One region of the Ochrobactrum sp. A-1 genome, then DNA from elsewhere that is predicted to be linked to it. Evidence: predicted binding sites of a transcription regulator. Region 1 holds the regulator's gene; the other holds the start of a gene.
The links. The regulator LexA, encoded in region 1, represses DNA repair genes until DNA is damaged. The targets are predictions, from matches to a motif close to TGTTCNNNNTGTGTTCNG.
Positions count from the first base shown of each region.

Region 2: MKS82_RS07450 (glycosyl transferase) is a predicted target of LexA. The motif match lies at 1,518-1,535, and genes of this name have one in related genera.

Region 1 is NZ_JAKVQC010000003.1:108,098-113,118, reverse strand. Features, by position in the region: gene MKS82_RS02105 (molybdopterin molybdotransferase MoeA) at 78-1,292, shown strand; gene lexA (transcriptional repressor LexA) at 1,532-2,254, shown strand; gene MKS82_RS02095 (ComEC/Rec2 family competence protein) at 2,357-4,870, opposite strand.
Region 2 is NZ_JAKVQC010000003.1:1,165,082-1,170,102, forward strand. Features, by position in the region: gene MKS82_RS07440 (hypothetical protein) at 244-471, shown strand; gene MKS82_RS07445 (hypothetical protein) at 671-904, shown strand; gene MKS82_RS07450 (glycosyl transferase) at 963-1,469, opposite strand; gene MKS82_RS07455 (PA0069 family radical SAM protein) at 1,778-2,950, shown strand; gene MKS82_RS07460 (ribonuclease HII) at 3,140-3,802, shown strand; gene MKS82_RS07465 (LysE family translocator) at 3,799-4,416, opposite strand; gene MKS82_RS07470 (Lrp/AsnC family transcriptional regulator) at 4,627-5,021, shown strand, end outside.

The sequences.
Region 1 (5,021 bases):
ACCTTGTTCTGGATCAATTCTTCCAGACAGGTTTTATGCTCTAAACGGGTCCACAATTCAGTTCGAGAGGAAACACCATGTCCCTTCTCCCGGTCGATGAAGCACTGGCCCGCATCCTGAAATCTGCGGAACCGCACGGCAAAGAGCAAGTCACCTTGTCCGATGCGGGCGGGCGCGTGGTTGCAACACCTGTGCTGGCGCATTTTCTCCAGCCGCCTTTCGACGGGTCGGCAATGGATGGTTACGCCCTGATCGCACCGGACAACATCTCTTATCCAGTTGATTTCGACATCATCGGTGAATCGGCGGCGGGCAACCGCTTCGAGGGCAAATTGGGGATCGGACAGGCGGTTCGCATTTTCACCGGCGCGCCACTGCCCAAAGGCACAGACACAATTGTCATTCAGGAACACACCGAGCGTTTGGGTAACCGGCTCACTGTTCACGAAGGAATAGAGCCGGGACGGCATATACGCCGCGCGGGGCTCGACTTTTCGCCTGGTAATATCGTCATTTCGAGCGGACGTGAGTTGGATGCCGCTGCCCTGTCGCTCGCCGCTGCAAGCGGACACGCGAAAATCGACGTATTCCAAAAACCCAAGGTAGCAATCGTCGCGACCGGTGATGAGCTTGTCGCGCCGGGTGAAACACCCGGAAAAGACCAGATTGTTGCGTCAAACAGTGTCGGAATCGCTGAAATCATAAGGCGAGCGGGCGGCAGCCCTGAAGATAAGGGGATTATTCCGGACGATCCTGCCAAGATCGAACAGGCAATAGCAGACAGCCTGCAAAGTGGCATCGACATTCTGGTTACGATTGGCGGCGCGTCCGTCGGTGACCGGGATTTTGTGCATGGTGCGCTTCAGAAATTGGGGGTCAATCTCGATTTTTGGAAGATAGCCATGAGGCCGGGCAAACCCCTGATGTACGGACGCATCAGTGTGAACGGCAAAATTGTGCATGTCATAGGCTTGCCAGGCAATCCCGTTTCGAGTCTCGTCTGTAGCCTTGTCTTTCTCCGTCCGCTTGTCGCCAAGCTTGCCGGAACCAGCCTCGATGCCGATATCCGGACCGCAAAGCTGGGCGCTACCCTACCTGCGAATGACCACCGCCGCGATTATATCCGAGCTACAATCGAATCAACCCCGGATGGAACTCTGATAGCAAAGCCATTTCCAATCCAGGATTCGTCTATGCTTTCGGCTCTCGTCGGCTCGAAAGCACTTCTCATCAGGGATGAGAACGCCCCAGAAGCTGCGGTCGGCGACGATTGCCGTGTCCTCATGCTATAGATTTGACACAACGTTCGACCTCGATAATGCATGAAGAACAACATATAATCTATTGTAAATTATAAATTATTTTAACTTCACATTGCCCTGACTTGCAAATAAAGCTCTGCAAGCATGGCATTCCGTTCGCTCTCGGCTCAAGCGTTAATGATTTTAAAACCATTGCAGAACAAGACTGGAACATATAGTGTTCGTTCTGGTTTTGTTTTTCTCGATTCTTGGCCGGGAGGGTGTCGCGCATGTTAACCCGTAAACAGCACGAGCTTCTGCTGTTCATTCATGAACGTCTAAAAGAAACGGGCATTCCCCCGTCTTTCGATGAAATGAAGGAAGCGCTCGATCTGGCTTCAAAATCGGGTATCCATCGTCTGATCACCGCTCTGGAGGAACGTGGCTTCATCCGTCGTTTGCCGAACCGAGCACGTGCGCTTGAGGTCCTGCGCCTGCCGGATTCTATTGCTCCAGGGCTCAATGCACAAAAGAAGTTCGCTCCTAGCGTTATCGAAGGCAGCCTTGGCAAAGCGCCGTCGCCTCCACCGTTGCGCCCTGCCCCTGTGGCCACGAATGACGACACGTCCGCAACTGTTTCCGTGCCGGTCATGGGGCGAATTGCTGCTGGTGTGCCGATTTCAGCCATCCAGAATCAGACCCATTCCCTCAGCCTTCCACCAGAAATGATTGGTGCGGGTGAGCATTACGCTCTCGAGGTCAGAGGCGATTCAATGATCGATGCCGGAATTTTCGATGGAGACACAGTCATCATCAAGCGTGGCGAATCCGCAAATCCTGGTGAAATCGTCGTCGCTCTCGTCGATGACGAAGAAGCCACGTTGAAGCGCTTTCGTCGTAAGGGTGCATCCATCGCGCTCGAAGCAGCCAACCCTGCCTATGAGACACGAATCTTCGGCCCCGACCGAGTGCGCGTTCAAGGCAAGCTCGTTGGCCTGATCCGCCGCTATTAAGATGTTTCCGGCAAAAAGAGAAACGGCTTTGCGCTGGAAAATGCGTAAAGCAAAGAGATAGGACGTATCCAAAGTTCCCTTTTAGCCGGGAGCCTTCTGGGATCATTCGCAGCGATTTGCATCATCATTGGCGTCTGATGAACAGCTTGCTGCATTTTGGGCAGAACGGGATTTTGGTTTGTACTCGCGTTCCGCTAAACCGCGTGCCGGACGTGAATGGATGCGATGCAAATGCCAGGGACGGCTCGGTGTATCGACAGCAAATGTTATCCGGCTGTCCTGTTGCAGTTCAGATGTTGGCGACGCCGCCTCAGCTTTCGTTGTTTTGGGAGAAATTAAGGATAAGGCCTGATGAGTTCGGTTTTGTTCTTCTGTTTTTCCGAGTCTTATCTCCACAGATCCCTTTAGCGCCAGATCGCGTTTACTGATGCTCAGAGTTGTTGAGCGCCCGCACGAAGATTCCTTGCCAGGAACAGCGAGAATGACCACATCGCCGATGTTGCAGGCGGTCTCTTGCATTGCGATATCTGCTGTGTAGGCCAGTGTGTGGCCATCGCGCAAGTTGATCGTGCACAATCCATCTTCACATTCGAACCCGTCCGCATCGGTTCGTTTTCTGTTTTTACCCGATGGCGGTGCAATGAATTCTTCGACCAGATATGCTGTTTTCCAATTATCGACTGTAAATTGCGACGGACGGCTCCGATTGACTGCAAATCTCCCATCAGCCAGTCGGACTCCAACCAGTTTGGCATCTTCTGATATCACGATGTCGGGAAAAGGTTCCCTGACGAAAGCAGCGAACCCAAGAACGATGAAGGGCAGCGCCAACACCTTCAATCTCGTCGACAGAACAACAGCCAGAACAAGCGCAATGGTCCAGAAAACGAGAGTGAGTGCAGGCATGGCGCCGGGATTGCCATCGGGGGACCACGCCGCAACAAAAGAGGCAATGTGTCTGACAGCGAAGATACCCCAGCCCATTATCTGCAAAGGCACCCAGTCCAGTTGCAATGGCATCAACACAAGGCCGAAGACGGCAAACGGCATTACGAGAAGAGCTATTACGGGCTCAGCGAGGACATTTCCTACCAAGCCGAACGGCGCTGTGTTGTTGAAATGATAAGCTGCAAAAATCCCGCTCGCCAGTCCGGCAATGAGTGAAGTACCAGCCGCAGCTGTGATAGGCTTCAGGACTTTTCCAGCGAAGCCATAGGTGGCCTTCCCACGCTTTCCCGCTCCAACCTGCCCGATCGCGTTCCGCTCGCTCCACCAGGCAAAACCTGCAATCAACGCGGCCGTAGCCGAAAAAGACATTTGAAAACTCGGCCCCAATATTTCATGCGGCGAGATTGCAATCATAGCCATGGCCGCGATCGCCAGATTGCGCATACTGATAGCAGCACGGTCCACCAGCAATGCACCAAGCATGACCGCGATCATTACATAGCTTCGTTGTGCCGCCACATCCGCACCCGACATCGCAAGATAGAAAGTACAGCTTAGCAGGGAGAGAAATGCCGCATACTTCTTCACGGGATGCCGCACGCTGAAAGCCGGAAAAAGAGCGAAAAGAGATCGCAACGTCAGCATGACGACTCCGGCTGCAAGCGCCATATGCAAGCCGGAGATCGACAGAATATGCGCAAGCCCCGCTTTGCGCAGATCTTCATTCGTCTGCTCACTAATCCCCGCCCGCGTGCCTGCTACGAGTGCCGAGGCGACACTGCCATCCTCCCCACCTATCACTTCCTCGATTCGTTCAGACACCCGAACACGCAACATGGCAATCCACTGGGAAATTTCCGCAGTCAGTTCATCTGGCGGAGAAACCGTCGCCACTTTGGGTGTTCCGAGAAAGAAACCATTGTCGCCAATCCCATTGAAATAAGCGTGAAACGAGAAATCATAGTTGCCGGGGCGAACCGGGCCTGAAGGGGTCCGCAATCGGGCACAACCCGTCAGTCCGCCGCCGATCACCGTCGATGCAGGAATGTCCCTTGCATTGACGCGGATGCGCTTGGGCGGAAAACGGAGTTTGGGGCGTTCGGTCTGGAGCACATCAAGCGTTATCCGCCAGCTGCCGTTATCCTGGTATTCAAGAGCAACAACCCGGCCCGTTACGCGTGTCGCCACATCGGAGCCCAGCATCGGTGTCGCACGGCGTTCCGTCTCCCATTTGCCGACCAAAAGCCCTGCCAGCAGAGCGATCGCCAATGTCACGCCTTGCGCAGCGGCGAATTGTCTGCGCGTCACAATCCGCAATACTACGGCGATCCCGAGCGTGGACAAAAGTGGTGTCCATGCAGGCTCGAATGAGAGCGTAAAATAGATGATCGCGCCAATACCGGCAAAAACCGGCAGCAGAAGAAAGAGTATGCCACGTCCTTCTTCAGTTTCGATTGCGGTCCAGACCTGATCCGCCGCAACGAAGGGAAAAGAGAGGAAGCGTTCACGCAGGCGCAGTACAGGCGGCTTGACCGACTCAGGACTTACCTGGAGTTCCGTTTCATTGTGGGGCCAGACCTCTGGCAGCAGTGCGCGCACCAAACCGTCGGGCATGCCTCTGACAAGCGCCCGTTCGTTTACATCGCTCGCTTCCCTGATGCCTGTCATGCCCCCGCCTGACCGCAAAAGTTAGCCCCAACCGTCAAAATACCCCGAAAGAACGACGGCACATCAGCACGAAAGGGATGCGAAACCCTTGCGCACATTGCTGCCTATGCTACATGAACCGCAGCCGAAATCGAGTGGGTTCGCATCGTGG
Region 2 (5,021 bases), 1.1 Mb from region 1:
GACTGTTCGCGCTTTTTGAACAAAAGGCCTCATACAACAGTTTCGTGAAGACTGATATACAACACAACTTATTGATTATATTTATTTATTTCTGATAGATTATCTACATTCTAAAAAATTGGCTGCACGAATGTGTGATTAAGAAAACATTTTCGTGACTGGAACTTTTACCCACTGTCACCCATTTGAGGTGCATCGGAACGACGAACAAAACGCCGCTCCACTTTCCAAGGAGATAGGAAAATGAAAAAGATTGTTCTTGCTGCTGCCGCCCTCGCTCTTAGCGCCGGCGCTGCCTTTGCTGAAAACCCACGCGTTGGCGAACCTGCCGATCTTTATGCAAACGACCGCACCCCGGTTGCTTCCCAGAAGGTCGACTACACTGCTCCCGCTTCGATCAGCCAGTCCTCGTTCCAGGACGGTTCGGCTCATCGCTTCGGTGACGCATCGCCTTCGAGCTACCAGAACTAAGCTTTCTTTAAAGACTTAGAATACAGGGCGTCGTCAAAAGCCTCCCAGCCGATGACGCCCCGATGAATTTCCAAGCTGGATATTCCTCCCAATCATTCAGCTTCCCCCAGTTATCTCCCCGATGGATGGCATGGTGCCACCCGGGAGCCCCGGAAAGGCTTCTATGCCATCCGAAGGAGCGATCATAAGGATTAAAAAAATGAAGAAGTTTGCTCTTGCTGCCGTTGCCGTTGCTCTTAGCGCCGGTGCTGCTTTCGCCGAAAACCCACATGTCGGCGAACCTGCCGATCTTTATGCAAACGATCGTACGCCAGTTGCAACGCAGAGCCAGAAGCTTGATTATACTGCTCCTGCCTCGATCAAGGCTCCGGTCTATCAGGATGGTTCGGCTCACCGCTTCGGCGATGCTTCGCCTTCCTCTTATCAGAACTAATCCAGTCGGCATGTCTGACGAAAAAGGCGAAGCTTTCAGCTTCGCCTTTTTGTTTTGTTCAGTCGTCTTCGGGCGGCAAAATAAGATGCTTGAGACGAGTTGGTCGCAAGCGCTGTGGAAGCTGATCCAATGCCACGCCGTCGAGCAGCAGCGGCCTTAGAATGTCCAACCGAACCAGAAGCCCGGCATCCAGTGTCGCCTTGTGTCCGAAGATTTTACGCACGGCACCAAAGCCGCCGTCTTCCGGCAGTGAAAAGCGCGCGGCACTGCCATCATTCTCGATGTGGCGGCGGAGAATTTCCTCCCAGCCGTCCTGCGGTATAGCTCCAGGATTCAAAAGTAGGACCCACGGCGTGCGGATTTCATCCAGCGCTGTCTCAATATCCATTTCGGCGTAAAAGGAGCAGCCCGCGCCCAGCGCAACGAGAGCGGTTTCATCCGACGATCCTCTGTCGATAACCGTGACACGGCGCAGCAAACCCTCCACGACAGCCGGTACCAATGCCGAAAGCGTGTGGGCCAGCGCTCGTTCTGAATTCAGAGTTTCGATGACGACGGACAACATGCGCGCTTCATATATCAAGAACGCATGAACGGAAAGCTGTCACGCATATGTTCTTGATTTGTTCTTATTCTTGCGATAGGAATAGATTCATCAGAACAGAGTCGCATGGCAGCACGGCACACGCAACAGAACGGTTTTTAGAGCGCATCCCGAAAAGTGTGAAACGGTTTTCGGAAAAGATGCGCGTAAAAACAAATGATTAGAGCGCCGATCTGATTCAATCAGATCGAAACGCGCTCTAAGCTGTTCTCCGGTTTGTTTTCGTCGTGATTGCACAACGCCCGATGTTTCCATTCAGGGAGACGAAGATGGAAGTGATCCAGCAGGCAGATATCATCAAGCAGGCCGACAGGGCTGCCTTCGGTAGCGGACGCGCGGATCACGCCAATGCGATGATCGGCGAGGCTGGCCTGCGCATCGATCACGCTCGCAGGCGCGGGCGCGGCGCAGGCATCAATCCGACCGGACGCTTTGAGCCGACGACGCGGCATGATTTCGATGACGGCTGGACCACGCTTGAGGAACTGCCGCCGTTCAAGACAGACGTGCAGATCGAAAAGCCGCGCACGATCATCACACGCAATGATTCACCCGACATCAATTTCGATCGCTCGATCAATCCCTATCGCGGTTGCGAGCATGGCTGCATCTATTGCTTTGCCCGTCCGACCCATAGTTACATGGGACTTTCTGCCGGCCTCGATTTCGAATCCCGTCTGTTCGCGAAGCCGGATGCCGCGCGCCTTCTGGAGCGCGAACTGGCCAAGGCCAATTATCAGCCGAAAACCATCGCCATTGGCACCAACACTGATCCCTATCAGCCGGTCGAGAAGAAATGGCGCATCATGCGCGAAATTCTCGAAGTGCTGGAGGCCGCCAATCATCCGGTCGGCATCGTGACGAAGTCTGCCCTGGTCGTGCGCGACATTGATATTCTGAGCCGCATGGCCGAGAAAGGACTGGCCAAGGTTGCCTTGTCGGTCACGACGCTCGATGCTCACCTGTCCCGCACGATGGAACCGCGCGCTTCTACGCCGACACTGCGGCTTCAGGCCATCCGCAAGCTGGCCGATGCGGGCATCCCTGCTTCCGTCATGATGGGACCGGTCATTCCGGGGATCAACGATCACGAGATCGAGCGCATTCTGGATGCCGCCTATGCACAAGGCGCGCGCGAAGCGGGTTATGTTTTGCTGCGCCTGCCGCTCGAAGTAGCGCCTTTGTTCAAGGACTGGCTGCTGCGCAATTATCCGGATCGTTATCGTCATGTCATGTCGCTGGTGCGCTCCATGCGTGACGGCAAGGATTATGATGCTGAATGGGGCAAGCGCATGCGCGGCACAGGCCCCTATGCATGGCAGATCGGTCGCCGTTTCGAGATTACCGCACGCAAGCTCGGCTTCAATGCGCGACGGTTGCAGTTGCGCACCGACCTGTTCGAACCGGTCGAAAAGGGAGGCAAGCAGCTTTCGCTGTTTTAGGAAAGACGCGCAGCGAAAGGTAAGCCTAACCTTGGGCTGGGGCCGGTTTTCAAACTGCATACCCTATCAGTCGTCAATTCAATTTCCGTCTGACTTGTCCTTCAGACGGAGGGGCTGCCTGCTTTCACGCCACCGTCCTCGAGCAGGGCCCTTGCGGAGAATCGGAAGCAATGCGAGCATTGCCGCCAAATGAAACGCTCGGCTTCTGATTCTCCGCTCCTCTTTGATATCCCACTTGCGCCTGACTTTTCCGAAGAGAAAAGGCTGCTTTCGCGTGGACTGAAACACATCGTCGGCATCGATGAGGCCGGACGCGGACCTTTGGCCGGTCCGGTGGTTGCCGCTGCGGTTATTCTTGATATCGATGACCTTCCGGATGGTCTGGACGATTCCAAGCGTCTCACGGCTGCAAAGCGTGAAGCGCTTTACGAAACCATCCTGGCGAAGGCCGTCACCGTTTCGGTGGCAAGCCTCAGCGCGCGCAGTATCGATGCAAGCGATATCAGGAAGGCCGCGCTTGAAGCCATGCGTCGCGCTTCTGTTGGCCTGACCTTGCAGCCATGCCACGCGCTGATCGACGGACGTGATGTTCCGCCGAGGCTTCCCTGCCCAGGTTCGGCGCTGGTCAAGGGCGATCAGCGCTCCGTCTCCATCGCCGCCGCCTCCATCGTCGCCAAGGTAACACGCGACCGGATGATGATCCGTGCCGGTGCCGTTCATCCGCCCTACGGGTTGGAGATTCACGCAGGTTATGCAACCGTGAAGCATCGCACCGCCATCGAAACGGCTGGTCCCGTTCCCGGCATCCACCGCTACACTTTCGCGCCCATCAAAGGCCGCTATAGCGCTTAAACAGTGGCCAACTTGGCCGCGAAGCCGAAAAGCAGGGCTGCAAAACCCCAGCGCTGGACCGTTTGTATAGCAGGATAACGTTTGAACAGGTTGCCAAGCGACGAGCCTGTAAAGGCATAGATCGTGTCGAACGACAGCCCCACCATAGTCATGACAGCCCCCAGAAGTGCAAACTGGAGCGTAATACTGCCATTTTCAGGATGAACGAACTGCGGCAGCAGAACCGAACAGAAAAGCAGCGCTTTCGGGTTGAGCAAATTGGTGAGAAGACCTTTCCGGGCCGACGCCATATAGGATCGTCGCTCCCGCGCACCGCCGACCGTATCCACTGTCGGCAACGGATGGCGCAGGATGCCAATGGCAAGCCAGACCAGATAAAAGGCACTTATGATCCGAACGAACTGAAACGCGACTGGAAATGCATGTAAAAGCGCAGCGAGACCAAGTGCGGCAAGTGCCACATGGCAGGCACGCGCGATTGCAAGCCCTGCTGCCGCTGCAAGCGCATGTGTCCTGCCCTGTGCTGCACCTGTCTGGAGGAGCAGAAGCATATCCGGTCCCGGAATAAGAAATGCAGCAGCCAATGCGCCTGCATATAACCACATCTCGCCCATCGATATCGTCCACCAGAGCATTTCCAGCAAAAGTGCGCAGCAGTTTTGCGTAGGATAATGCGAACAAAGAAAGTAACAGCCTGTCCGTTATCCGAAGCAGCGGCGTGTCGAAACTATGCGGAGATCCATGCGCATGTCCTTGCGATTTGTGGCGCAATGTTTCTGGCTTGTGGTATATTCCACCAATATAGTAACTCTGATTGTCGGATCATGCCAAAATTGAAACTGGACGCTATCGACCGCAAGATACTGACCGCACTTCAGGAAGATGCGCGGCTCTCCAATGTACAACTGGCAGAGAAAGTCGGCCTGTCGCCCTCTCCATGCCTGCGGCGCGTCAAGATGCTCGAAAAGGCAGGCGCTATTCAAGGTTACCATGCAGCACTGGATCGCAATGAGGTCGGGCTTGGATTGACCGTTTTCGTCGGCATCCGGGTGGAGCGCCATCACGAAGAAACTGCGACTGCGTTTCGCACCTCCGTGCAGAATCTGCCGGAGGTCTTTTCATGCCATCTCGTGTCGGGAGAATCCGATTTTCTGTTGCAGGTGGTGGTCGCTGATCTCGCGGCCTATGAACGCTTTCTATCCGGCACGCTGTTGCGGCT